DNA from 2 places in the Nocardia coffeae genome. Region 1 is predicted to be linked to the other one. Evidence: predicted binding sites of a transcription regulator. Region 1 holds the regulator's gene; the other holds the start of a gene.
What was found. Region 1 encodes HspR, which represses chaperone genes until heat shock. Its sites were predicted from a motif close to ANNTGAGTNNNNNNNACTCANNT; they were not measured.
Positions count from the first base shown of each region.

Region 2: the regulator HspR is predicted to act here: its motif matches at 2,158-2,180, upstream of lon (endopeptidase La).

Region 1 is NZ_JAINZY010000005.1:518,494-530,782, forward strand. Features, by position in the region: gene K7711_RS21805 (zinc-binding dehydrogenase) at 1-918, opposite strand, end outside; gene K7711_RS21810 (DUF1707 SHOCT-like domain-containing protein) at 1,176-2,261, shown strand; gene K7711_RS21815 (DUF1707 SHOCT-like domain-containing protein) at 2,271-3,098, shown strand; gene K7711_RS21820 (haloalkane dehalogenase) at 3,202-4,089, shown strand; gene K7711_RS21825 (RNA polymerase sigma factor) at 4,141-5,025, shown strand; gene K7711_RS21830 (HhH-GDP family DNA glycosylase) at 5,092-5,736, shown strand; gene dnaK (molecular chaperone DnaK) at 6,044-7,879, shown strand; gene grpE (nucleotide exchange factor GrpE) at 7,876-8,493, shown strand; gene dnaJ (molecular chaperone DnaJ) at 8,563-9,747, shown strand; gene K7711_RS21850 (heat shock protein transcriptional repressor HspR) at 9,747-10,172, shown strand; gene K7711_RS21855 (globin domain-containing protein) at 10,704-11,873, shown strand; gene K7711_RS21860 (FAD-binding oxidoreductase) at 11,880-12,289, opposite strand, start outside.
Region 2 is NZ_JAINZY010000005.1:211,485-223,773, forward strand. Features, by position in the region: gene K7711_RS20630 (hypothetical protein) at 1-463, shown strand, start outside; gene K7711_RS20635 (LppP/LprE family lipoprotein) at 460-1,950, shown strand; gene lon (endopeptidase La) at 2,257-4,644, shown strand; gene K7711_RS20645 (FAD-dependent monooxygenase) at 4,752-6,371, shown strand; gene K7711_RS20650 (hypothetical protein) at 6,447-8,558, shown strand; gene K7711_RS20655 (DNA polymerase IV) at 8,645-9,712, shown strand; gene K7711_RS20660 (enoyl-CoA hydratase/isomerase family protein) at 9,784-10,569, shown strand; gene K7711_RS20665 (hypothetical protein) at 10,672-12,289, shown strand, end outside.

The DNA of each region.
Region 1 (12,289 bases):
GGTCTGCATGCAGACGCCGACGACGACGATCCGGGAGCGCGGCGGGGCTGCGGTGACGATCTGCTCGATCATGCCGGGAACGCCGACGCATTCGAACACCACCGGACCGGCCGGGTCCAGACGGAGTGTGTGCGCCATCCGGAACAGGTGCCACCAGGGCAGATTCGGGACGCGACGCAATTTCTCCATGGCGTCGAAACCGAGGTTCAGGATATCGGTGACGCCCTCGATCCGGCCGGTGCGCGGGCCCGCGGTCCAGGGCTGTTCTATCTTGGGATCGACCACCGCGTCCGCACCGCAGCGCGCGGCCAGTTCCCGGCGGCGCGTGGAGAAGTCACTGGCGACGACGGTGTGCACGCCCGCCGCCTTCAGCATCGAGATCACCGCGAGACCGATTGGACCGCAACCGATCACGAAGGCGGTCTGCTTGCTGCCGATCCGGCTGCGGCGCACCGCGTGCCAGGCCACGGCCATCGGTTCGGTGAGGGCGGCCAGGTCGTCGGACAGGCCGTTCGGGATCGGGAACGTCATCGATTCCTGCACCAGCACCTGTTCGGCGTAACCGCCGGGCGCGGCCTCGGACAGTCCGGTCAGCTGCGGCGCCCGCCCGGCGCGCAGGATCGGCAGGGCGACCACCCGGGTGCCCGACTTCCAGCGTTTGCGGCAACCGCGACCGTAATCGACTATCTCCCCGCAGAATTCGTGCCCGAGCACGACCCGCTGATCGGACCGCATGAACCCGTCGTACCCGGTCGCGACGGCCAGGTCCGCGAGTTCGTCGCAGTGCACCCGAGCATGCAGATCCGATCCGCAGATCCCGCACCGCCGCACGGCGATCACGGCTTGCCCCGGACCGGGTTCGGGCGCGGGGATTTCGGCGACTTCGAGCTCGCCTTCGGAACAGACCACCGCCTTCATATCCGAAACCGTACCGCGCGGTCACCGAGGGTGACATGGACTTCGCCGCACCCGTCGGCGCACTCGAGTGCGGACCGGCGTGGCCGGGTGCCTCGACCATGGGACAACGCGTCACCTCGAACGATCCCGCGGCACAGCAGTGTCCGGTTGCCGTCCGGTGACCGGCGCGCGACCGATACGGGACCAATGGTCGTCGGAATCCTCGAAGCCGGTCGATCCGGCTCCGGTGCAGGTCGTCGACGTTCTAACATCCAGGTGTGAGCTCGCGATCGTCCGACAGGCCGGAAATGCCGAATGCGGCCTCGGGCGGGATGCGAGCTCGCGATATGGACCGGGTTCGGGTCCGCACGCTGCTCGACGCCGCCTATGCAGAAGGTCAGCTCGGAGCCGAGGAGTATCACGATCGCTCCGACCGCGCCGGGACCGCCCGCACGATCGGACAGCTGCGGGGACTGGTGGCGGATCTGCAACTCCCGGCGGATGTGGCGGGCTGGTCCGAGCCGCCGCGGCCGAATCCGGCGCACCGGATCGGACGGTATCCGGACCACATCCGGGCCCGCGACGAGGATCGCGATCTGACCTGCCGTGCCCTGGACGTGGCCTTGGCCGACGGGCAGCTCTCGACCGAGGAACACCGCACCCTCACCGAGCTGACCACCGAGGCCCAGACCCTGGGCGATCTCGCCGGACTGACCGAAGACCTGCAGAAACCCGCGCCCGCACCGATCGATCCGCGCTCGAAGATCCGGCCGCGGGCGGCCTGGTTCGCCGGTGCGATGGTCGTCGTCGCCATCGCCGCGGCGGTCGGCGGTTACCGGCTGGCCCATCGATCCGCACCGCCGCTCGCACCCGTGGCGGCTCCGGCGCCGCAGGCCGTGCAGCCGCTGGTGATCGAGACGCCCGATCTGACCACCGCCGCCGGATTCGACAAGTTCCGGAGCCGCTACCGGGCGAAATTCGGCGATACCGTGGTCGACCGGGTGAGTCTGTTCCCCGAGTACGCCTCGATCGATCGCACCACCCTCGCGCAGCCGAATCGGGTCGCCGACTACGACTATCGGGGCGGATTCCTGGCCACGAGTGCGGTGACGACTCGGCAGAAGGACAAGCCGATCCTCGATCTGGCGACGGTGAACGTGGCCGCGCTGGGTGATCTGATCAGCCGCTCGGTCGCGATGACGAAGGTCGAGGGCGGCGCCGTGAGCCACATCATCATGGATGTCGACAGCATCACCGAGGCGCCGACGATCAGCATCTACGTCGGCAACAAGTTCAAAGAAAGCGGATATCTCGAGGCCACGCCCGCCGGGCAGCTCATCCGCGTGTCCCCCTTCGGCGATTAGGCGCAGCTGATGCAAACCTCCCGTTCCGCGACGTCCGGGCGTACCGGTTCGTCTTCGGGAACCGTGAACGGCGCACTGCGCGTTCGTGATTCGGATCGTGTGGATGCCTGTGCGGTCCTGGACGCCGCGCGTGCGGACGGCCAGTTGACCGAGTCCGAACACGCCGAGCGCACCCGATCCGCGATGCGCGCACGCACCTTCGCCCAGTTGGACGCCGTTCTCCACGATCTGCAGATCCCGGCGAATCTGGTCGATACGCCGGTGGCCAGCCCGGCCCGACGCCGCTCCTCGCGGCGATGGCTGTTGGCGACCGCCGTGGTGGTGGCCGCGGCGCTGATCGGCATGCTGTGCGGCTGGGCGAGCAGCGACGACGGACCCGTCGCGAGTCTCGAGACGACGGATATGACGACCGCCGCCGGAATCGAAGCCTTCTTCGCCGCCTATCGCGCCCATTTCGGCGACCTGCGCGCGGACGAGATCGTCCTGCACCCGAACACCGCGTCGATCGAGCGGCCCGCCGCGAACGACCCGTCGAAGTCCGAAAGAATCTCGTACCGAGGGAATTTCGACAGCTGGACGACCACCGGACGTCAGCCGGATCTGCAGCCGATCGATCTGAGCACGCTCGACATCCCGAAACTGGCCGCCCTGCTGGCCGGTGCGGCGCAGTCGGTCGGCGCGCCCGAGGCATCGATCAGCCACGTGATCATCGACCGAACCACGCTCGGCGAGGGGAACCAGCCGGTCGTGACCATCTACATCCAGGGCCCGCACAGCGGATACCTCATGGTCGACCTCACCGGCGAGCCGCTGTACATCGCCAAGGCGCACGCCTAGCGGCCGGTCCAGTGTGTGATGCACATCACTTGAAAGCCCTGTCACGACGACGTCGCAGGACGTGTCCAACCCGGTGTAAGCACTTCAACCGGAAGGATCCGCGATGCCTGCCATCGACGTTCTCGACTCGTTCATCAACTACACCGACACCGGCGAGGGTGGCGTGCCGGTGGTTTTCCTGCACGGCAATCCCACGTCTTCGTACCTGTGGCGCAACGTGATTCCGCATGTGAGCGGTGCGGTGCGGACGCTGGCGCCGGATCTGATCGGGATGGGGGAATCGGGTAAGCCCGATATCGCTTATCGGTTCGCCGACCACGTGCGCTATCTGGATGCCTGGTTCGATGCGCTGGGGCTGGACGAGGTCGTGCTCGTCGGGCACGACTGGGGTGGGGCGCTGGCCATGGACCGGCTGGCGCGATATCCGGAGCGGGTGCGCGGGATCGCCGTGCTCGAGACCTTTCTGCGCCCGCTGAGCTGGGCGGAGATGCCGCCGCAGGGCGCGGAGCTGTTCCGCCGGTTCCGCTCGCCGGAGGGTGAGCAGCTGATCTTGCAGGAGAACATGTTCATCGAATTCAACCTGCCCTTCGGCGCGAAGAGTCTGACCCCGGCCGATCTGGACGTCTACCGCGCGCCGTACCCGACGCCCGAGTCCCGTCGCCCGATGCTGATGTGGCCCAGGGAGATTCCGTTCGACGGCGAGCCCGCGGACGTCGCCGAGATCATGGTGAACTACGGCCGCGCGATGGCCGACACCCCGCAGATCCCGAAACTGCTGATGGCCGTCGAGAACGGCATCGGCATGGGTGGGAACGAGACTATCGATTGGGCGAGAACCACATTCGCCAACATCGAGACGGCCGGCATCGGCCCCGCGGGACATCACGCGCCCGAGGATCAGCCCGATGCGATCGGCACGGCGGTGGCGCGGTGGCTGCGCGCGCACGACCTGTCCGGAGCTGCCACGTCGGCCGAGGTGATTTCGCACTGAGTGGGCGTCCCCGTGCTTGCGTGACCGGCCGATCCGTCGAACCATGGTGGGGTGAGCATCGGATCGGCCGCAGCGCCGTTCACGCAGGAGCCCGTCCCCGGCGAGGCGGATCTGGTCGCGCGGGCGGTCGCCGGTGACGCGGCCGCGGTCACCGAGGTGGTCCGGCTGCTGCAGGATCCGCTGTACCGGCTGGCGCTGCGGATGACCGGCCGCCCGCCCGACGCCGAGGACGCCACCCAGGAGATCCTGCTGCGCGTGCTGGACAAGCTGTCCACCTGGCGCGCCGAGGCCCGGCTGCTGACCTGGGCGTATCGCATCGGCGTGAACCATCTGCTGAATCTGCGCCGCCGCAGCCCGCAGGAACGCGCCCAGCTCTCCCTGGACGAATTCGCCACCGATCTGCGCGACGGGCTCGCCGAACAGGATCACCGCGGCCCCGAGGCGACCCTGCTGACCCGCGAGGTCCGCCTGACCTGCAGCCAGGCCATGCTGCAGTGCCTGAGCCGGGACGAGCGCGTCGCCTTCGTGCTGAGCGAGGTCTTCGAATTCGACTCGTCCGCGGCGGCGTGGATTCTCGGCACGACGCCGGTCGCCTATCGAAAACGTCTGCAGCGAGCCAAGAAACGCCTCGGCGACTTCCTGAACTCCACCTGCGGCCTGGCGAATCCGAAGGCCGCGTGCCGTTGTGCCCGCCGCGTCGACAAGGCCGTCGAACTCGGCCGCGTCGACCCTCGCCGCCCCGCCTACGCCACCCACTCGATCACCCCCGGCGGTCGCACGGCCGCCGCCGCCGAACAACAGATGATCGGCCTGCACGACGCCGCGGCCGTACTGCGCGCGCATCCGGACTATGCCGCGCCCGAGGCGCGCAGGGATGTGGTCGCCGCCCTGCTCGATTCGGGACGTTTCCCGATGCTGGAACCTCCGCGCGACTGAGTCGGCGCGCGGTGGTCAGTGCCGCGGTTCCGGGTAGGCCGATCGAAAGAAAGGCAGGTACACCCGATGAGCAGAACGGATATCGTGCGGGCGCTGCTGGATCGCGCCGGTACCAGCTATGCCCGGCAGGCCGGGATCGAACCGGCCGACGAACCCGCGCCGCTGTTCCAGCTGCTGATGCTCGCGGAATTGCTGAGCACCCGCATCTCCTCGGATATCGCGGTCGCCGCGACCCGGGAGCTGATCGACTCCGGCTTCACCACCCCGCGACTCGTCGCCGAGGCCGACTGGCAGGACCTGGTCGATGCGCTGGGCCGCGGGCACTACCGGCGCTACGACGAATCCACGGCCACCCGCCTCGGCGGCAACGCCACCTTCCTGCTCGAGCGCTATCACGGTGATCTGCGCCGTCTGGCGAGCGACGCGGACGAGGATCCGGGTCGGCTGGCCGAGCTGCTACAGCAGTTCAAGGGCATCGGCCCGGTCGGCGCGGATATCTTCCTGCGGGAGATCCAGGACGTGTGGACCTGGGTGCGGCCGCATTTCGACGATCGGGCCAGGCAGGGAGCCGAGCGGCTGGGTCTGCCCGCCGATCCGGCGAGTCTGGATCGGCTGAGTCCGTCGGGTCGCGATGCGGAATTCGCCGCCGCACTGGTGCGTGTCACCCTCGACCGCGATCTCGCCGACGCGGTGCTCGCCGAGGCTGGATAGTCCGAAACCTCGTCTACCAGGAGGTTTCGGTCGCCGAGGCGGTCTGGGAAAATAATTCGGCCGGGCGGGAATGGATGAGGCGGGCCGCTCGTTGGACTGGATCGACGCAAAGTTGAGCGTCTAGGACTCAAGTTATTGGTTGACTCGGACCCCGAGTGCATGCAAGATTGAGTCGACCACGCTCAGTATTGCTGAGGACCGTGCTCCAGGCGGTGTCGGGGTGAGGTCCGGTGGTTGCCGTCAGGCAGCCGCGGCAGGCGTCTGCCCTGCATCGCCACATATAGGTACGTCACATAGGAGGAACACAATGGCTCGTGCGGTCGGTATCGACCTCGGGACCACGAACTCTGTCGTCGCCGTTCTCGAAGGCGGCGAACCGGTCGTCGTCGCAAACTCGGAAGGATCGCGGACGACTCCGTCGATCGTCGCGTTCGCGAAGAACGGCGAGGTACTCGTCGGCCAGCCTGCCAAGAACCAGGCCGTCACCAACGTCGATCGCACCATCCGCTCGGTCAAGCGCCACATCGGCACCGACTGGAGCGTGGACATCGATGGCAAGAAATACACCCCGCAGGAGATCAGCGCGCGCGTGCTGATGAAGCTCAAGCGCGACGCGGAGTCCTACCTCGGTGAGGAGATCACCGACGCGGTCATCACCGTCCCGGCGTACTTCGAGGACGCCCAGCGCCAGGCCACCAAGGAAGCCGGCCAGATCGCCGGTCTGAACGTGCTGCGCATCGTCAACGAGCCCACCGCCGCGGCCCTGGCCTACGGCCTGGACAAGGGCGACAAGGAACAGACCATCCTGGTCTTCGACCTCGGTGGCGGCACCTTCGACGTCTCGCTGCTGGAAATCGGCGAGGGCGTCGTCGAGGTCCGCGCCACCTCCGGTGACAACCACCTCGGTGGTGACGACTGGGACGAGCGCGTCGTGCAGTGGCTGGTGGACAAGTTCAAGTCCAGCAACAGCATCGACCTGACCAAGGACAAGATGGCGATGCAGCGGCTGCGTGAGGCCGCGGAGAAGGCGAAGATCGAGCTGAGCTCCTCGCAGAGCACCTCGATCAACCTGCCTTACATCACCGTCGACGCGGACAAGAACCCGCTGTTCCTGGACGAGCAGCTGAGCCGTTCGGAGTTCCAGAAGATCACCTCCGATCTGCTGGACCGCACCCGTCAGCCGTTCCAGTCCGTCATCAAGGACGCCGGCATCTCGGTCTCCAATATCGATCACGTTGTGCTCGTCGGCGGTTCGACCCGTATGCCCGCCGTTTCCGAGCTGGTCAAGGAACTGACCGGTGGGCAGGAGCCCAACAAGGGCGTGAACCCGGACGAGGTCGTCGCCGTCGGCGCCGCCCTGCAGGCCGGTGTGCTCAAGGGTGAGGTCAAGGACGTCCTGCTGCTCGATGTCACCCCGCTGTCGCTGGGTATCGAGACCAAGGGCGGCGTGATGACCAAGCTCATCGAGCGCAACACCACCATCCCGACCAAGCGGTCGGAGACCTTCACCACGGCCGATGACAATCAGCCGTCGGTGCAGATCCAGGTGTTCCAGGGTGAGCGCGAAATCGCTTCGCACAACAAGCTTCTGGGCTCCTTCGAGCTGACCGGTCTCCCGCCGGCCCCGCGCGGCGTGCCGCAGATCGAGGTCACCTTCGACATCGACGCCAACGGCATCGTGCACGTGACCGCGAAGGACAAGGGCACCGGCAAGGAGAACAAGATCAAGATCCAGGACGGCTCCGGCCTGTCCAAGGAGGAGATCGACCGGATGGTCAAGGACGCCGAGGCGCACGCCGCGGAGGACAAGACCCGTCGCGAGGAGGCCGAGACCCGCAACCAGGCCGAGTCCCTGGTGCACCAGACCGAGAAGTTCATCAAGGACAACGAGGACAAGGTGCCCGCGGATCTCAAGGGCAAGGTCGAGTCGGCCATCACCGAGGCCAACGAGGCCCTGAAGGGCACCGACATCGAGGCCATCAAGACCGCGGTGGAGAAGTTGGCCACCGAGTCGCAGGCCCTGGGTCAGGCGATCTACGAGGCGTCGTCGGCCGATGCGGCAGCGTCGGGCAACGGTGCTGCTCCCGAATCCGATGACACGGTCGTCGACGCGGAGGTCGTGGAAGAGCCGGAGAAGAAGTGACGGAAAACAATCCGGAATCCGAACCGGTCACGATCGTGGACAACCGCAAGGTCGATCCGGTCACTGGTGAGGTTCGCCAGGCCGCGGCGTCGCAGGACGCCGCGGCCGAGGGCGGAGCCGAATCGGCGGCCGAGGCCGAGGTGCACGCCGATCCGGTCAGTGCCGAATTGGCCGAGCGCACAGCCGATCTGCAGCGCCTGACCGCCGAATACGCCAACTATCGGCGGCGGACCGAACGCGACCGCAAGGCCGCGATCGATACCGCCAAGGCGTCGGTCGTCACCGAGCTACTCGGTGTGCTGGACGATCTGGATCGCGCTCGCGCACACGGCGACCTGGAATCCGGGCCGCTGAAGTCCGTGGCGGACAAGCTGTCCGAGGCGCTGCAGAAGCAGGGGCTCGAGCAGTTCGGCACGGAAGGCGAGTCGTTCGACCCGACCCTGCACGAGGCCGTGCAGCACGAGGGTGAGGGCCACGATCCGGTGATCGGTGTCGTGATGCGCAAGGGGTACCGCTTCGGCGACCGGGTGCTGCGGCACGCGCTTGTCGGAGTGACCGACGGGGTAACAGATCTGGTGACAGGAAATGCTGGCACCGATGACGACGACCATTGAGCAGCGAACATGTGAGCTGACCGGGGCGGTGGGGTGGGGGTATGCACAAGCACAGAGAGGAGGAGATGCCTGGTGAATCGTGAGTGGCTCGAGAAGGACTTCTACAAGGAGCTGGGTATTTCCTCCGGCGCCACCCAGGACGAGATCAAGAAGGCCTATCGCAAGCTGGCCCGGGACCTGCATCCGGACAAGAATCCGGGTGATGTGAAGGCCGAGGAGCGGTTCAAGGCCGTCAGCGAGGCGCATGCCGTGCTGTCCGATCCGGAGAAGCGCACGGAGTACGACGAGGCCCGGAAGTTGTTCGCGAGCGGCGGTTTCGGTCGTGGCGGCTTCTCACCGGGTGGCGGTGGCGGCTACGGACAGGGTGGATTCAACGAATTCAACCTGGGCGACATCTTCGGTGGCGCAGCCGGTTCCACCGCGGACGGCGGGCTCGGCGATATTCTCGGCGGCTTGTTCAACCGCGGCCCCGGTGGTGCGACGCGCACCTCGACCCGGCCGCGGCGCGGCAGCGATGTGGAGACCGAGACCAATCTCGGCTTCCGCGAGGCCGCGCAGGGCGTCACCGTGCCACTGCGGATGACCAGCCCGTCGCCGTGTACGACCTGTCACGGCAGCGGCGCGAAGCCCGGTACGAGTCCGCGAGTCTGCCCGCACTGCAACGGAACCGGCGTCATCAGCCGGAACCAGGGTGCGTTCGGATTCAGCGAACCGTGCGAGGACTGCCGCGGCACGGGGTCGATCATCGACGATCCGTGTGTGGACTGCCGCGGCACCGGCATCCAGAACCGGACCCGCACCATCACGGTGCGGATTCCGCCGGGTGTGCGGGACGGTCAGCGAATTCGCCTGGCGGGCCAGGGCGAAGCAGGTCTGCGCGGTGCGCCCGCGGGTGATCTGTTCGTCACCGTGCACGTCAGCCAGGACAAGGTCTTCGGCCGCAACGGCGACGACCTGACCCTGGTGCTGCCGGTCAGTTACAGCGAATTGGTGCTCGGCACAACGGTGTCCGTGCCCACGCTGGAGGGCCGGGTCGGCGTGAAGGTGCCCGCGGGCACCGCCGACGGCCGTACCCTGAGAGTGCGCGGGCGCGGTGTGCCCAAGCGCTCCGGTGGTGCGGGCGACCTGCTGGTGACGGTCAAGGTCGCGATTCCGCCGAAGCTGGACGACGAGGCCTCCGAGGCGCTGCGGCGTTACGCGGAGGCGGAGAAGGCCGGTGGGTTCGACCCGCGAGCTGGATGGGCAGGTGCGTAATGTCCGGTCATGCAGGGGCTTCGCCCCCACAACCGCCCGGTAACGACCGGGGTGGAGCAGGCGTCGAGTACTTCGTGATCTCGGTTGCCGCCCAGCTGGCCGGTATGCACGCGCAAACGCTGCGCACCTACGACCGGCTGGGTCTGGTCACCCCGCACCGCACCTCGGGCGGGGGCCGGCGCTATTCGAACCGGGATGTGGAGTTGCTCCGCGAGGTGCAGCGCCTGTCCCAGGACGAGGGCGTCAACCTGGCCGGTATCAAGCGCATCATCGAACTGACCAACCAGGTCGAGGCGCTGCAACAGCGGGTCGGCGAGCTCTCCGACGAGGTGGAACGCCTGCGTTCGGGCTACCGCCCCGATCTGACTCCGCCGCAACGCAGCACCGCACTCGTGGTCTGGCAGCCGCGCAACAAGCGACGTTAGATCGCGAAATATCCAACGAGACAGCGCCCCTGGTGACAGGGGCGCTGTTTTCGTAGCTGGGGGAGTGGCCTCCCCGCACTGTACGCACGGTGAATGGTTGCGCGAGATGTGCTGTGCTCGCGGGTCGGGCATTGGGTGATGTGGCACCGGGGCGGCGGCCTCGGAATCCGCGATTGGGTGGCGAGAATGTTGCCGGAGTAGTGATCTCGGGCGATCCGGCGGTCGACATCGAGTGATGATCGATTGCAGGAAGATCGCTGTAGAAGTGAGTCTTTCAAAATGAATCATGTTGATTCGGTGAGATGTGGGCGGGGAATGACCGAATTTACTGGGCAAACGGTTGGTTTATCGGTGTCGGCACCTGCGTTGAGCAGGTTCGGGGGGAATTACACGTGGGTTGTTCGGGAGGTTTGGTCCGTTGCTGGCAAACCTCGCCTACACTCTGATCGTATCGGCTGCTGCCGGGTTTCTGGACGGCGTGCTACTCGTGGCCGTGCTCGTATTCGAGTGCGAAATGGGGTTGTGAGACAGATGGATTCGCGTGCCGCCGCCTTGGTCAGGACGACGTTCAAAGCGGTTGCTGCGGAGGAGGCGGGGCCTGAGAAAGTGGCCGGATCGTTCTTCGCGATCCTGTTCAGCGCGCAACCGCAGCTGCGTGAGTTCTTTCCCGCATCCCTGGACACTCAGCGTGAGCGGCTGGTCTCCGCGCTCGCCCATGTGGTGGATCGGCTCGAGGAGCCCGACGAGCTGCTGCCGTTCCTCGCGCAGCTCGGTCGCGATCACCGCAAGTACGGCATCGCGCCGGAACATTATCCGGCCGTGGGGAAATCGCTGATCACGGCGGTGCGTGCGCATGCGCGCACCGAGTTGTGGACCGAGGAGGCGGAGCACGCCTGGCAGGAGTGCGTCACCCTGATCACGCGGACCATGATCGTGGGGGCGCAGGATCCGGACACGCCCGCGGTGTGGAGCGGCACGGTGGTCGAACATCGCCGGGTGCTGGACGATCTCGCCGTCGTGCGGGTGCGGTTGGATCAGCCGATGCAGTACGCCGCCGGTCAGTACCTGAGCGTGCAGATCCCGTCCCGGCTGCGGATGTGGCGGTACCTGTCCCCGGCCGGTCCGTCGAATGCGGAGGGGGAGATCGAATTCCACGTGCGCGCCCGCACCGGCGGCTGGGTCAGCCCGGCCCTGGTCGGGCACACCGCGGTCGGTGACCAGTGGCTGTTGAGTGCGCCGATGGGCGGGCTCGGCATCCCTCGCAACACCCGGCGCAAGCTGCTGATGATCGGCTGCGGCACCGGAATCGCCCCGCTGCGAGCACAACTCGTGGCGATGGCGCGTCGCCGGTCCAATCCGCGGGTGCACCTGTTCGTCGGCGGACATCACCCGTGCGACCTGTACGACCTCGTGACGCTGAGCGAATTGGCCGCGGCCGGCAAATGGCTGACCGTCACGCCGATCGTCGAGAGCGAGGAAAACCCTTGGTGGTACTTCGATTCCGGTGATCCGACACCGGATCTGCCGGGCCTGGACCCGCGCCGCACCGGCCAGATCGGCGCTGTGGTGGCGGGTTACGGCCCGTGGGCCGATCGCGACGTGCAGATCTCGGGCTCCCCGTCGATGGTGCAGACCACCAAATTCCGCCTGATGGCAGCGGGTACCCCCGCCGCCAACATCCGCCACGACCCGTTGTTCTGAGAGACCTCAAACCCCTTCGTAGCGAATGGCTTCCGCGGGGGTGCCGGTCTGGATCAGACGATCGATGGTAGCCGTGGTCATCCCCGGCGAACCGCACACCAGGATCTGGTGGTGCTCCAGCGGCCCCATCTCCCCGACGACGTCCGCGAGAGTGCCCTCCAGCATCTCGTCCACATCGAATCCCACGTCCACCCGGCAGCTCTCGTACCAGGGGTCTTCCCACGTCGGATCGTCGGGACTCTCCACCACGGGAACGACCGTCAGCCAGGGAAGTTCGCCGGTCAGCAGGTAGAGCATGTCCGAGGCGTACAGATCGCGGGGTGAGCGGCCGCCGATGAACAGGTGGGTGCGGGGCGGTTCCGGGCGACGGGAGATCTCCAGCAGGATCGAGCGCAGCGGCGCCAGACCGGTGCCGC
Region 2 (12,289 bases), 310 kb from region 1:
CGGACATTCCAAACCGGTGATCATCACCAACCTCAAAGCTCGAATATTCAGTACTGCTCCGCCGGTTTCCGGAACGTTGCTGTATGCCATTCCGCAGGGTAGTTCTCCTTTGCTGCGGGTGGGGATCGATCTGAATGATCTGAATCCCAGTGCCCGATCGATCAACGAACGCGGTCAGTTGGCGGACAGGTATTTCGAAGGTAATTCGATCACGTTGAATCGCGGCGAGACGCAGTCCATCAGCGTGGATGTCCGTGCGAGTCGCACAACGTTCACCTGGGATCTCCAGATGGATATCCTCGATGGCGGCAAATCGAAGACCATAACCATCGATATGGCAGGTCATCCGGTCGAACTGACCGGATGTGCTCCGTCGTACGGTCGCGTTTATCTGAACTATAGTTCGGAGTGGAAGCTGGGCGGCGATGCGTCCATGTGCCCGAAGCCGAGATCCGGAATATGAATATCAAGATATTCGGATCGACGCGGAGAGAGATCGCCGCTGCCATGGTGATCGGTCTCGCGATCGGCGTCGGTTTCTACTGGCACAGCTCGTCCGAGTCGACCACTCCGGTGGATGTCAACAGTTTCGCGACAATGAGCCGAGCGCTGCCGGATGCTGCCGCTGGTTCCATAGTCAAGGTCGTGACAGGCGATGAAGACAAGGCGCGGTCCGTCGAGGTGCTTCCTCCGGCCGGCTGTCTTCCCGGCGATATCGCGAATGTGGTTCCGCTTGCCGCTCGGGCGACGAGCACCTACACCATCGAAGATGGCGTGCAGGTCGCCGCGACTCTCGGTCGGTTCGCAAATTCTGATGTGGGGCGAGCCGAGGTGATGCTCGATGGCATGCGTGCATACTGTAGGGACTCGAGCACGATATCGGGTAGTCGCGATATCCGAACCCGGGTCGCCGGACCGTCGTTCGGGAAAGTTTCCGTGAAATACCGAATAACATCGGCCGATGTCACATCCTCGGGAGCCTCCGCCGGCAAATTCTATCCTTCAGGTGTTGATCTGTATGTGCTCTCCGGTCCATGGATACTGCACCTGCAATCGAACAGCATCGAGTCCGGCAGCTTCATCGATCTAGCCGGCCAATTGACGAATTATATTGATGCACGCCTCGGATCCGGGTTAGGTACGAGAGTATCGATGCTGCCCCCCGGCACGGATATCGCATGCAGGGATGTGACCGATACGCCGGATCTCACTCTCCACTACGAGATGGTTTCGATACACGATGCGGCCTGTCGGCAGGATATGGCTGATCTGTCCATGCAGGTGGACGTTGCCTTCACCAGCGACGACGGCCGACTGCACGAGCCCGGTGAGCTGGCTGGACTACTGGCGGGTTCGGGGTCGTCGGAAGCCGTATCGAGGGATATCGTCAGTGCACTGGAAAAGCCGCTCGGTAGGATCGGTGATTCGCTCGCGGCCTCAGCGGGTGTTGTGTCATTGATTTTCAAGAAAGCGCGGCTGTCCGGAATCTATCTGCAGTGCGGGAACGCTTCTTCGTGTCGGCCGGTCGAAACGGATACGACCGGAATCGATTGGCGCAAGATCATTGTCGATCACGAATGCGATCGGGCGGGACTCGGGATCCAGATCGATGCGGCGGTATCCACATCGGCATCGGATCGAGCACCCGCGACGAGTGTGGTCGCCGCGGCCTGCAGCGGACCTACTTCGAGCTGGCCGGACACCGTGTACGTATTCGACGACGCGGATCCGGCGCATCCTCGCCGGTTGGGGGTTCTTCTCGGTCCTGACGACGGACCAGGGTCGATGGGATTGCGGGTAGCGTCCATCGCAGTTCGGGCAGACACGATTCAGATCGCCTCCCGGGCATTCGGTGACCAGGATGCGATGTGCTGTCCCTCTCTCCGAGTCTTCGACACCTTCTCGTGGAGTGGTGGAAATTGGGTGCGCACATCACATCAGGTGAGCTGACCGGGCGTTGACCCGATATCTCCGGCGTGGCTCACGTGGTTGTCGCGCGCTGTTCCGGGACGTCGGTGAGGCCGGTCCGCACGGCTCGGATGTTCGAATCGGAACAATCTCCGACCGATCGTTGTTGAGCGCAGTAAGCTCAACTTTGGGTTGTGTCCGTGTTCGCGAGCAGTGAACGCGAGAACGGAACAGAACCGGAAGACTCGGGGTTGAGTAGGTATCGCTCAACTTTGGAAAGGGTCGAACGTGACTACACCACAGAATTTGCCGGTGCTGTTCCTCACCGATCCGATCGTGCTGCCGGGCATGGTGGTGCCCATCGAGCTCGACGAGTCGGCGCAGGCCGCCATCGATGCCGCTCGGGCAGCGGGCCGCGACGCCGTGCTGCTCGCGCCCCGCCTGGCCGAGGGCTACGCGTCCTTCGGCGTGGTGGCGACGATCGAGCAGGTCGGACGGATGCGCGGCGGCGCACCGGCGGCCGTCCTGAAGGCCGAGCGGCGCGCGAAGATCGGCCACGGGGTGACCGGGCCGGGTGCGGCGCTGTGGGTCGAGGCCGAACCGGTCGAGATCCCCGAGGCCGACGGCCGCACCAAGGAACTCGCCGCCGAATACAAGAAGCTGGTCGTCTCGGTACTGCAGCGTCGCGAGGCGTGGCAGGTGATCGACGCGGTGAACCGGCTGACCGATCCCTCCGCGCTGGCCGACTCGGCCGGGTACGCGCCGTACCTGACCGACGAACAGAAGCGCGAGATACTCGAAACTCCGGACGTGACAACACGTCTCACCACGCTGATCGGCTGGACCAAGGACCACATCGCCGAGGCGGAGGTCGCGGAGAAGATCAGTGAAGATGTGCGCGAGGGAATGGAGAAGTCCCAGCGCGAATTCCTGCTTCGCCAGCAGCTCAACGCGATTCGCAAGGAGCTTGGCGAGGGTGAGCCCGACGGCGCGGACGACTACCGCACCCGCGTGGAGAACGCGGATCTGCCCGAGACGGTCCGCACCGCCGCGCTGCGCGAGGTCGACCGGCTCGAACGCGGCAGCGATCAGAGCCCGGAGGCGGGCTGGATCCGCACCTGGCTGGACACCGTGCTGGAACTGCCGTGGACGGTGAAAACCACCGATTCGACGGATGTTTCGGCCGCGCGCGACGTTCTCGACGCCGATCACCACGGCCTCGAAGAGGTGAAGGACCGCATGGTCGAGTACCTGGCGGTGCGGGCGCGGCGAGCCGCGCGCGGACTGGAGGTGGTCGGCGGACGCGGCTCCGGCGCGGTGCTGGTGCTGGTCGGCCCTCCGGGTGTCGGCAAGACCTCGCTCGGTGAGAGTGTGGCGCGGGCGCTGGGCCGCAAGTTCGTTCGCGTCGCCCTGGGCGGCGTGCGCGACGAGGCGGAGATCCGCGGTCACCGGCGTACCTACGTCGGCGCGCTGCCCGGCCGGGTCGTGCGCGCGATCAACGAGGCGGGATCGATGAATCCCGTTGTGCTGCTGGACGAGATCGACAAGGTGGGCTCCGACTTCCGCGGTGATCCGGCCGCGGCGCTGCTCGAGGTGCTGGATCCGGCGCAGAACCACACGTTCCGCGACCACTACCTGGATCTGGATCTGGACCTGTCCGACGTGCTGTTCATCGCGACCGCGAACGTCATGGACACGATCCCGGGCCCGCTGCTGGACCGCATGGAGCTGATCACGGTCGATGGCTACACCGAGGACGACAAGGTAGCCATCGCCCGCGACTTCCTGATCCCGCGTCAGCTCGAGCGCAATGCGCTGACCGCACAGGAGGTTTCGATCACCGACGAGGCGTTGCGCGAGATCGCCGCGAACTACACCCGCGAGGCCGGGGTGCGGCAGATGGAACGTCTGATCGCCAAGGCGCTGCGCAAGGCCGCGACCGAACTGTCCCGGTCGGCGGACTTGGCGGGAGCCGAAAGTCTGGTCGAGAAGGGCGAATTCGTGCCGGAGAGCCTCGGGTACGACAAGGACCTGGGCTACGAGGCCGAATCCGATTCGGCCGCAGTTCATTCCGACGCGTTGGTGATCGGGCTCGGTGACCTGAAGGACTACCTGGGCCGTCCGCGCTTCACCCCCGACGGGGTGGAACGCACCGCGGTCCCCGGTGTCGCGACGGGTCTGGCCGTGACCGGTGCGGGCGGCGACGTCCTCTACATCGAGGCCAATGCCGCCGAGGGCGAGCGTTCGCTGACCCTGACCGGTCAGCTGGGCGATGTGATGAAGGAATCCGCGCAGATCGCGCTGACCTACGTCCGCTCGCACCTCGAGGAGATCGGGATAGAGCCCGCGGTGCTGGATCGCAACATCCACATCCACTTCCCGGCGGGCGCGGTGCCCAAGGACGGCCCGTCCGCGGGTGTCACCATGGTGACCGCGCTGGTGTCCCTCGCGCTGGACCGGCAGGTCCGCTCGGATGTCGGCATGACCGGCGAGGTCACGCTGAACGGCCGGGTGCTGCCGATCGGCGGGGTGAAGCAGAAGCTGCTCGCCGCCCAGCGTGCGGGACTGAAGACGGTGTTCATCCCGGCCCGCAACGAGCCGGATCTGGACGACGTCCCCTCCGAGGTGCTGGCCGCACTGGACGTGCGTCCGGTGGCCGATGTGGCCGAGATCCTGGCCTACGCGATCGAGCCGGTCGCCGAACCGGCCTACCAGGCGCTGGCCGCTTCGGCCTGATCGGTGACCCCGAGGGGCCGTGCGCACTTCTCCGGAAGTCGCACGGCCCCTTCGCCATGTGACCGCGGTGCAAGGTCCGTGCAAGCAGGGGCGCACACGATCGCCGTATGAATACTGCACAGCATGTTCCGGTTCTGATCGCCGGGGGCGGCATGGTCGGCCTCTCGGCCGCGTTGCTCCTGGAATATCACGGTGTCCCCTATGTTCTCGTCGAACGCCGTACGGCGATGTCGGTGCTGCCGCGTTCGCGCGGATTGCACACCCGATCCGCGGAGATCTACCGGCAGATCGGCGCGGGACCGCGCCTGGAACAGGTCGCCGCGACCGCCCTGGCCAAGGGGCAGTTCGGTGGGGCCTGGCAAGGGTCGGTGCTGACCGACGCCCAGCCGCTGGACATCTCGCGAGTCGCCGCGGCGATGGCCGCCGCCGATCCGAGTCCGTCGCGTTTCCTGTTCCTGCCGCAGGTGCTGCTGGAACCGGTGTTGGCGGATCTGGCCCGCAATCGCGGCGGTGACCTGCGATTCGGTGTGGAACTCACCGAATTCCGGGACGACGGGGACGGCGTTTCGGCGGAACTGCGTGCGGCCGACGGGGTATCGACGACGTTGCGGGCCGACTATCTGATCGCCGCGGACGGCGCGGGCAGCACCGTACGTCGCGCGCTGGGCATCGGCGGTTGGGAACTGCCGCCGACGCATCACCTGATCAACGTGTTCGCCCGCACCGATCTGACCGGCATCCTGCACGGACAGAGTTTCAGCCAGTGCGAGATCACCGGCGAACGGGTGCGGGGGCTGGTGCTGTCGAAGAACAACACCGACGAGTGGTCCTTCCACATCGAATACGATCCGAACGCCGAGACGCTCGCGGACTATCCGGAGCAGCGCTGTGTCGAGCTGATCCGCGAGATGGTCGGCGTACCGGAGCTCGAGGTCGAGGTGCTCGCCCGGAGCGCTTGGGACACCGGTGTTTTCGTGGCCGACGACTATCGGCGCGGCCGGGTGTTCCTGGCCGGTGACGCGGCTCATCGCCATGCGCCCTGGGGTGGTTTCAACGGCAATACCGGAATCGCCGACGCGCACAATCTGACCTGGAAGCTGGCGGCCGTGCTGTCCGGCGTGGCCGGTCCGGCGCTGCTGGATTCCTATGTGGCAGAACGTCGCCCGCGAGCGCTGGTCGCGGCCGAGCAGGCCCGGCTGGGCACCGATTTCCGGACGCGCTACGGCATCGAAACCCCCGACAACGCCGAGGATCTGGCGAAACGCCTCGACATCGGCGAGGTGATGGTGCGGTACCGCTACTCCTCGACCGCCGTCGCCGCCGAGTCCACCGCACCGCTGCACGTGGGCGAGCTGAAGGGACAGAACGGAACTCGCATCCCGCACCTGTGGATCGACGCCGCCGAAACCGTCTCGACCCTGGATCTGTGCGGACCCGGCTTCGCCCTGCTCGTCGCGGGAACCTCCGCCCCCTGGCGAGATGCTGCCGCCCGAGCCCAGCGAGACACCGGAACAGAACTCGCCGTGCACGCTCTCCCCCAGGACCAGTGGACCGCCCGCACCGACCTGCCGCCGGGCGGCGCACTCCTGGTCCGGCCCGATATGCACGTCGCCGCCCGCTCCGGCACCGGTCTCACTCCGGCGACACTCACCGACATGCTCCGTGCGATCACCGGCCTCCCCGCGAAAGCCGATGCAGCAGTGAATGTTCCGGTGCAGTCTGTCTGACCGGACCACGGTCTCTTCGGTCGGCCGACCCGAATCCGAGTTGTGACGGGCAGGTCGTTGGGAGAAGATCGCGGTATGTCGATCATCGACGGGCGGTCCGTGGTTCTGGTCACCTTCGGCGGTCGGCGGGATCGAATGGAGTTGCTGGCCCGCTACGTGCGGGAGGCAATGAACCGGCAGCTCGTGGATGAATGGCACGTGTGGAGCCTGCCCCGCGACGATCTCGACGGGGACTGGCTGCACTCCCGTTTCCCGCATCCGGGCCGCACCGCGGACGACCTCGAATACCGTGCCGCGGGCGGTATCGATCCGACGGCAGGACAGTGGGGTGCGCGGGTGCGCGCCGGTCACGACGTGCACCTCGGCCTGCGGGCCCGGCAGGAGCACGCCCCGTCCCTGGAGATCGTGATCGGCGGGTGGGAGAACCAGCGCACCCAGCTCCGGCAGGTCGACACCGCCGAACTCCTGGTGCGGGACGATGGCGATCGAGCACACCCGCACGAGGTGCTGACCGAGGTGTTCACCCCCGGTGTGTTGTCCGCGAACACATTCCGGGACGTCGGCCTCTCACTCGACCCGTCGGGCCTGACGCTGACGATCGACGGCGCCACGATGTTCCGATGCGATGTCGACCTCGCAACCGACGGATACGACGTGCACGTGAAGACCGGGTACGGCGCCGACGGCGAATGGCGTTTCACCGGACTGCCGGATACGAAGGAATACCTCTATCACAGCACCGAACGCTGGCGTGCCGGATTCGCCGAGGCGCTGCACTTCTACGCCGACCGCGCCGACCACCATGCCGACACCGTATTCCTGAAATGCGACGACGACATCGTGTATCTCCAGCTCGACAAGCTGGAGGACTTCCTTCGATTCCGCCTCGCGCATCCGGAGTATTTCCTGGTGTCCGCGAACGTGATCAACAACAATGTGTGCGCTCATCACCAGCAGCAGCACGGCGCGATTCCGCCGAGCCTGATGGAATTGGAACTGCCGCCCGGAGGGTTCGGTGGCATGCTCTGGGAGAGCGCCACCCTGGCGGCCGAGCTACATCACCACTTCATCGACAATCGGCAGCTGTTCGAGCAGGTTCCGCCGACACCGATCGAATGGTCGGGCCGGCTGGCCACGCACTTCGTCTCCTGGCTCGGCCGGGACCTGTCCTACATGTCCGCGAACATGGTGGACGACGAACACGCCCTGTCCGTCCAGATACCCACCTACCTGCAACGTCGGCACTGTATCCACCCGGGATTCCTGGTCGCTCATCTCTCCTCCGGCAAACAGGCGAGCGCACTGCACCACCATCCGATTCTCCGGCGCTACTGGCAGCTCGCCCTGGAGAACAAACTCGCCACCGACGACGAGGTGCGGGCCCACGAGAATTCCGGCTCGCCGGACGATCAGCCCGCGCCGACCCCGTCGGGTGGGGGCAACCCGTGCGGGAGAATTGATCCCAGCACCCTGCGGCCCGTTCCGCCGCGGCAGTCGGACGACGAGCCGAATATCGCGATCATCGTCCTGAATTTCAACACCGCCGAGATGACGAACCAGCTCGCGGGCTACCTGAACCACCGGCTCGCCTACGGCCGGAAGTGGGTGTACGTCATCGACAACGGCTCCGACGAGCCACCGCTGTCCGCCACCGACGAACTGCCGCGGAACCTGGGCTTCGCGCACGGAATGTACGCCGGATACCGAATCGCCTCGGCCCGTGACGATTACGACGCGTTCTGGCTGCTCAATTCCGATGTGAGCTTCGATTACGGGAACGCCGTCCTGCGCAACCTCGTCGACGTGCTGTTCTCCTCGGACGATTACGCGCAGATCGCCCCGCAGCACAATTCGACGCACCAATTCATGGAGCGCGTGGACGAGGTCGCCGCCGTCCAGCCCCTGCTCGAGCCGACCGCGACGCTCATCAAGCGTTCGACGATCGATCGGCTGGGATTCTGGGATCTGGACATGGTGATGGGCTACGGCACCGACCACGACTACGGATACCGGATCAGGCGCGCCGGATTGCAGAGCATCGTCACCAATCGCGCCCGGATCCACCACGCGCAGCATCAGTCCATGGACGACTTCGACGAATACCAGGGGCACGCCCTCGCCGAGGAGGACCTGGTGCTCGGCCAGAAATACGGCGCCGACTGGCGGCGCGTTCTCGACGAATACTGATCCGCGGCAATACCGCTGCGTCCGGGGTCGACGACGTTAGGCTGGGTGAATACCCAGCTACACGCAAAGGACGCGGAGAGGCGGGGGTGCGCTTGTTGCTGCATGTCGATCTGGATCAATTTCAGGCGGCGGTGGAATTCCGCCGTCACCCGGAACTGCGGGGCCGTCCGGTCATCGTGGGCGGCAACGGTGATCCCGATGAACCGCGCAAGGTCGTGACCTGCGCCTCGTATCCGGCGCGCGGCTACGGGGTGCACGCGGGGATGCCGTTGCGCACCGCGGCCCGCAAATGCCCGGACGCGATATTCCTCCCGCTGGACATGGCCACCTACTCCGAGGCGTCCGAGGAGGTGATGGATCTGCTGCGCACCTTCCCGGTCCGGGTGGAGGTGCTCGGCTGGGACGAGGCTTTCCTGGCCGCCGATACCGACGATCCCGAGCAGTTGGCCCGCGAGATCCGCAGCGCCATCGAGGAATTGGATCTGACCTGCGCAATCGGCATCGGGGACAACAAACTTCGGGCGAAACTCGCCACCGGATTCGCCAAATCTGTGGGTAAGAGCGGTGATTCGGCGCAGGAGGTCTCCGATGCGCGAACCGGAATTTTCCGGCTCACCGCCGAGAACTGGTCCGAGCTGATGGCGCACCGCCCGACCAGCGCACTGTGGGGTATCGGCTCGCGCATCGCCAAACGGCTGGCCGACCTGGGGATAACCACCGTCGCCGAACTCGCCGCGGCGGACCGGCAGGTGCTCGCCGCCGAATTCGGTCCCAGCACGGGACCGTATCTATGGCTGCTGGGTCGCGGTGCGGGCGATACGGACGTGGTCACCGAGCCGCGAATTCCGGTGGGCCACAGCAAATCCGAGACGTTCCCGCACGACCTCACCGAACGCGCCGAGCTGGATGCCGCGGTACTGCGGCTGGCGACCGCGGTGGCCGAGGAGGTCGCCGAGACCGGACGCGTCACCGTGCGGGTCGGAGTCACGGTGCGCACCAACACCTTCTACACCCGCACCAAACAGCGCAAACTCCCCGAACCGACGACCGATGTGGCCGAGATCGGACAGGCCGCGCTGGAGATCCTGGGTCGCTTCGAGTTGGACCGGCCGATCCGCCTGCTCGGTGTCCGCCTGGAACTGCTGCCGGAATAGCCCTCCCGACTCTCCGCACGGTATGCGCCGTATGTCACATTGGATGTGGACGCAATGGAGAGGGAGCCCTCATGAGCCAGTACCAGACGATCGAGTTCGAGCGCACCGGAAATATCGCTCGGATCACCCTGAACCGGCCGAAGGCGGCCAACGGAATCGATCATGTTCTCGGCCGCGAGCTGGCGGAGGTGGCATCCCTGATCGCCGACGATCCCGAGCTGAAGGTCGTCACGCTGACCGGCTCGGGCCGGTTCTTCTGCGCGGGCGGCGATCTGAAGGCGATGGCGGCGCAGGAGAGCGGCGCGGGAACCTACGTCAAACATCTGGCGGACAATCTGCACGCGGCGATCTCGTCCTTCGCGCGGATGGAGGCGCTGCTGATCGTCGCGGTGAACGGCACCGCCGCAGGTGCGGGCTTCAGCCTCGCGGTGACCGGTGACGTGGTGGTCGCCGCCGAGTCGGCCGCGTTCACCATGGCCTACACCAAGGCGGGCCTGAGCCCCGACGGCGGCGCTTCCTACTACCTGCCCCGGCTGATCGGCCTGCGCCGCACCCAGGAACTGATGTACTTCAACCGCACCCTGTCCGCGGCCGAGGCCCTGGAGTGGAATCTGCTGCACCGCGTCGTCCCGGACGCCGAGCTCACCGCCACCGTCGAGGAGCTGGCCGCCCAGTTCGCCGCCGGCCCCCGGCACAGCAACGCCAATGTCAAGAAACTCCTGCTGGTCAGCCCCGACCACACGCTCGAGGAACAGCTCGCTCGCGAAGCCTCCTTCATCTCCGCCGTCGCCGATGACGCCGACGGCACCGAGGGAATCGCCGCGTTCCTGGACAAACGCGCCCCGAAGTTCAACTGAGCCGCGCGCCCGCACGACGCGTGCGGGCACGCATCCGGCCTCGCGGTAGTGGGTATCGATCACAACCGACGGATTCGGAAATCGCCACTAGGGTGGGTTGCCATGGATGTCGCTTCTGCCGGATCGTCGGAGGCGGTGTCCACATCGCAGGTGACCGATACGGTGCGTCGAGGGTGGGTGCGCGGGCCGCTGGCGGCGGCTGTCGGGCTCATCGTGGTGCAGCTGGCGGTTCGCGGGTGGGTGGCCGGACGGGGCTTCTTCTACTGGGACGATCTGATACTCGCCGGCCGGGCGGGGCGGTTTCCGCTGTTCTCGGCGAATCTGCTGCTGTACGACCACGACGGGCATTTCATGCCCGCGGCATTCGCCGTCGCCTGGGTGATCACGCGGCTGGGACCGTATGTGTGGGCCGGTCCGGTGATCTCGATGCTGGTGTTGCAGCTGATCGCCTCGGCCGCGGTGTTGCGGATGTTGCTGGTGCTGACCTCGCCCGAGTACGGGATGGGTGGCGCCCGGGTGGCTCGCCGCGTTCGGTGGACGATTCTGATCCCGCTGGCGTTCTACCTGTTCTGCCCCCTGACGTTGCCCGCGTTCGCCTGGTGGTCCGCGGCGCTGAACGCGCTGCCGCTGCAGATCGCGCTGGCCTGGTTCGTGGGGGATGCGCTGCTGCTGATCCGGACCGGGCGGGCCCGGTACGCGGTGTCCGGCTGTGTGGTGCTGGTGGCGGCGCTGCTGTTCTTCGAGAAGTCGGTGATCGTGCCGTTCGTGGCCTTCGTCGTGGCGGGGCTGGTCCGGTACGTCGACGGCGGCGATCGCGCGATCCGCACGGTCGCGCGGCGCGGCGCGCGGTTGTGGATCGGCTCCGCGGCGGTGCTGATGTGCTGGGGCGCAATCTATCTCACGGTGGCGCACGTCTCGGCGGTGCGCACCACCCCGGCGGGGGTGCGGGCGCTGCTGCATCACGCGATATCGCGCGGCATCGTGCCCGCGCTGGTGGGCGGGCCGTGGAGTTGGGAGCGGTGGGTGCCCTCGACGCCGTGGGCGGTGCCGCCCGCCTGGGCGGTGGTACTCGCCTGGCTGATCGTCGGCGCGGTCGTGCTGTATTCGATCCGGACCCGGCGCCGGGTGTGGCCGGTCTGGCTGGCCGTGGTGGTCTACGTGCTGGCCGCGCAGCTGCCGGTGGCGCTGATCCGGGGCGGGCCGAACACCACCGACGAGCTGACCCAATCGCTGCGTTACCTCGCGGATCTGGCCGTTCCGCTGACGGTCGCCGGGGCCCTGCTGCTGCGAGCCGGGCGACGTCGGGCGGATCGGCCCGGGATGCGGCCGCCGATCGTGGTCGCTCTGGTGGCGGCGTTCGTGGTGAGCAGTCTGTGGTCGACGATCACCTTCAGCCGATCCTGGTCCGTCAACCCGACCCGGGACTATCTCACCACCGTGAAATCCGAGCTGGCCGCGGGCGGCCCACCCCTGCTCGAACAGGAGGTGCCGTGGAAGGTGCTGAACCCCTTGGCATATCCGCTGAACCGGATCAGCGTGGCCCTGTCCCCCCTCGCACCCGCGACGATGTTCGCGCACGCCACGCCCCATCTGCGGATGATCACCGATGACGGCCGGATCGTCGACGCCCAGGTCTGGTGGAACCGGGGAATCCACCGCGGTCCGGTCCGCGGTTGCGGCTACGCGATATCCGGCGCACAGCCGATCCCGATCCCGCTCG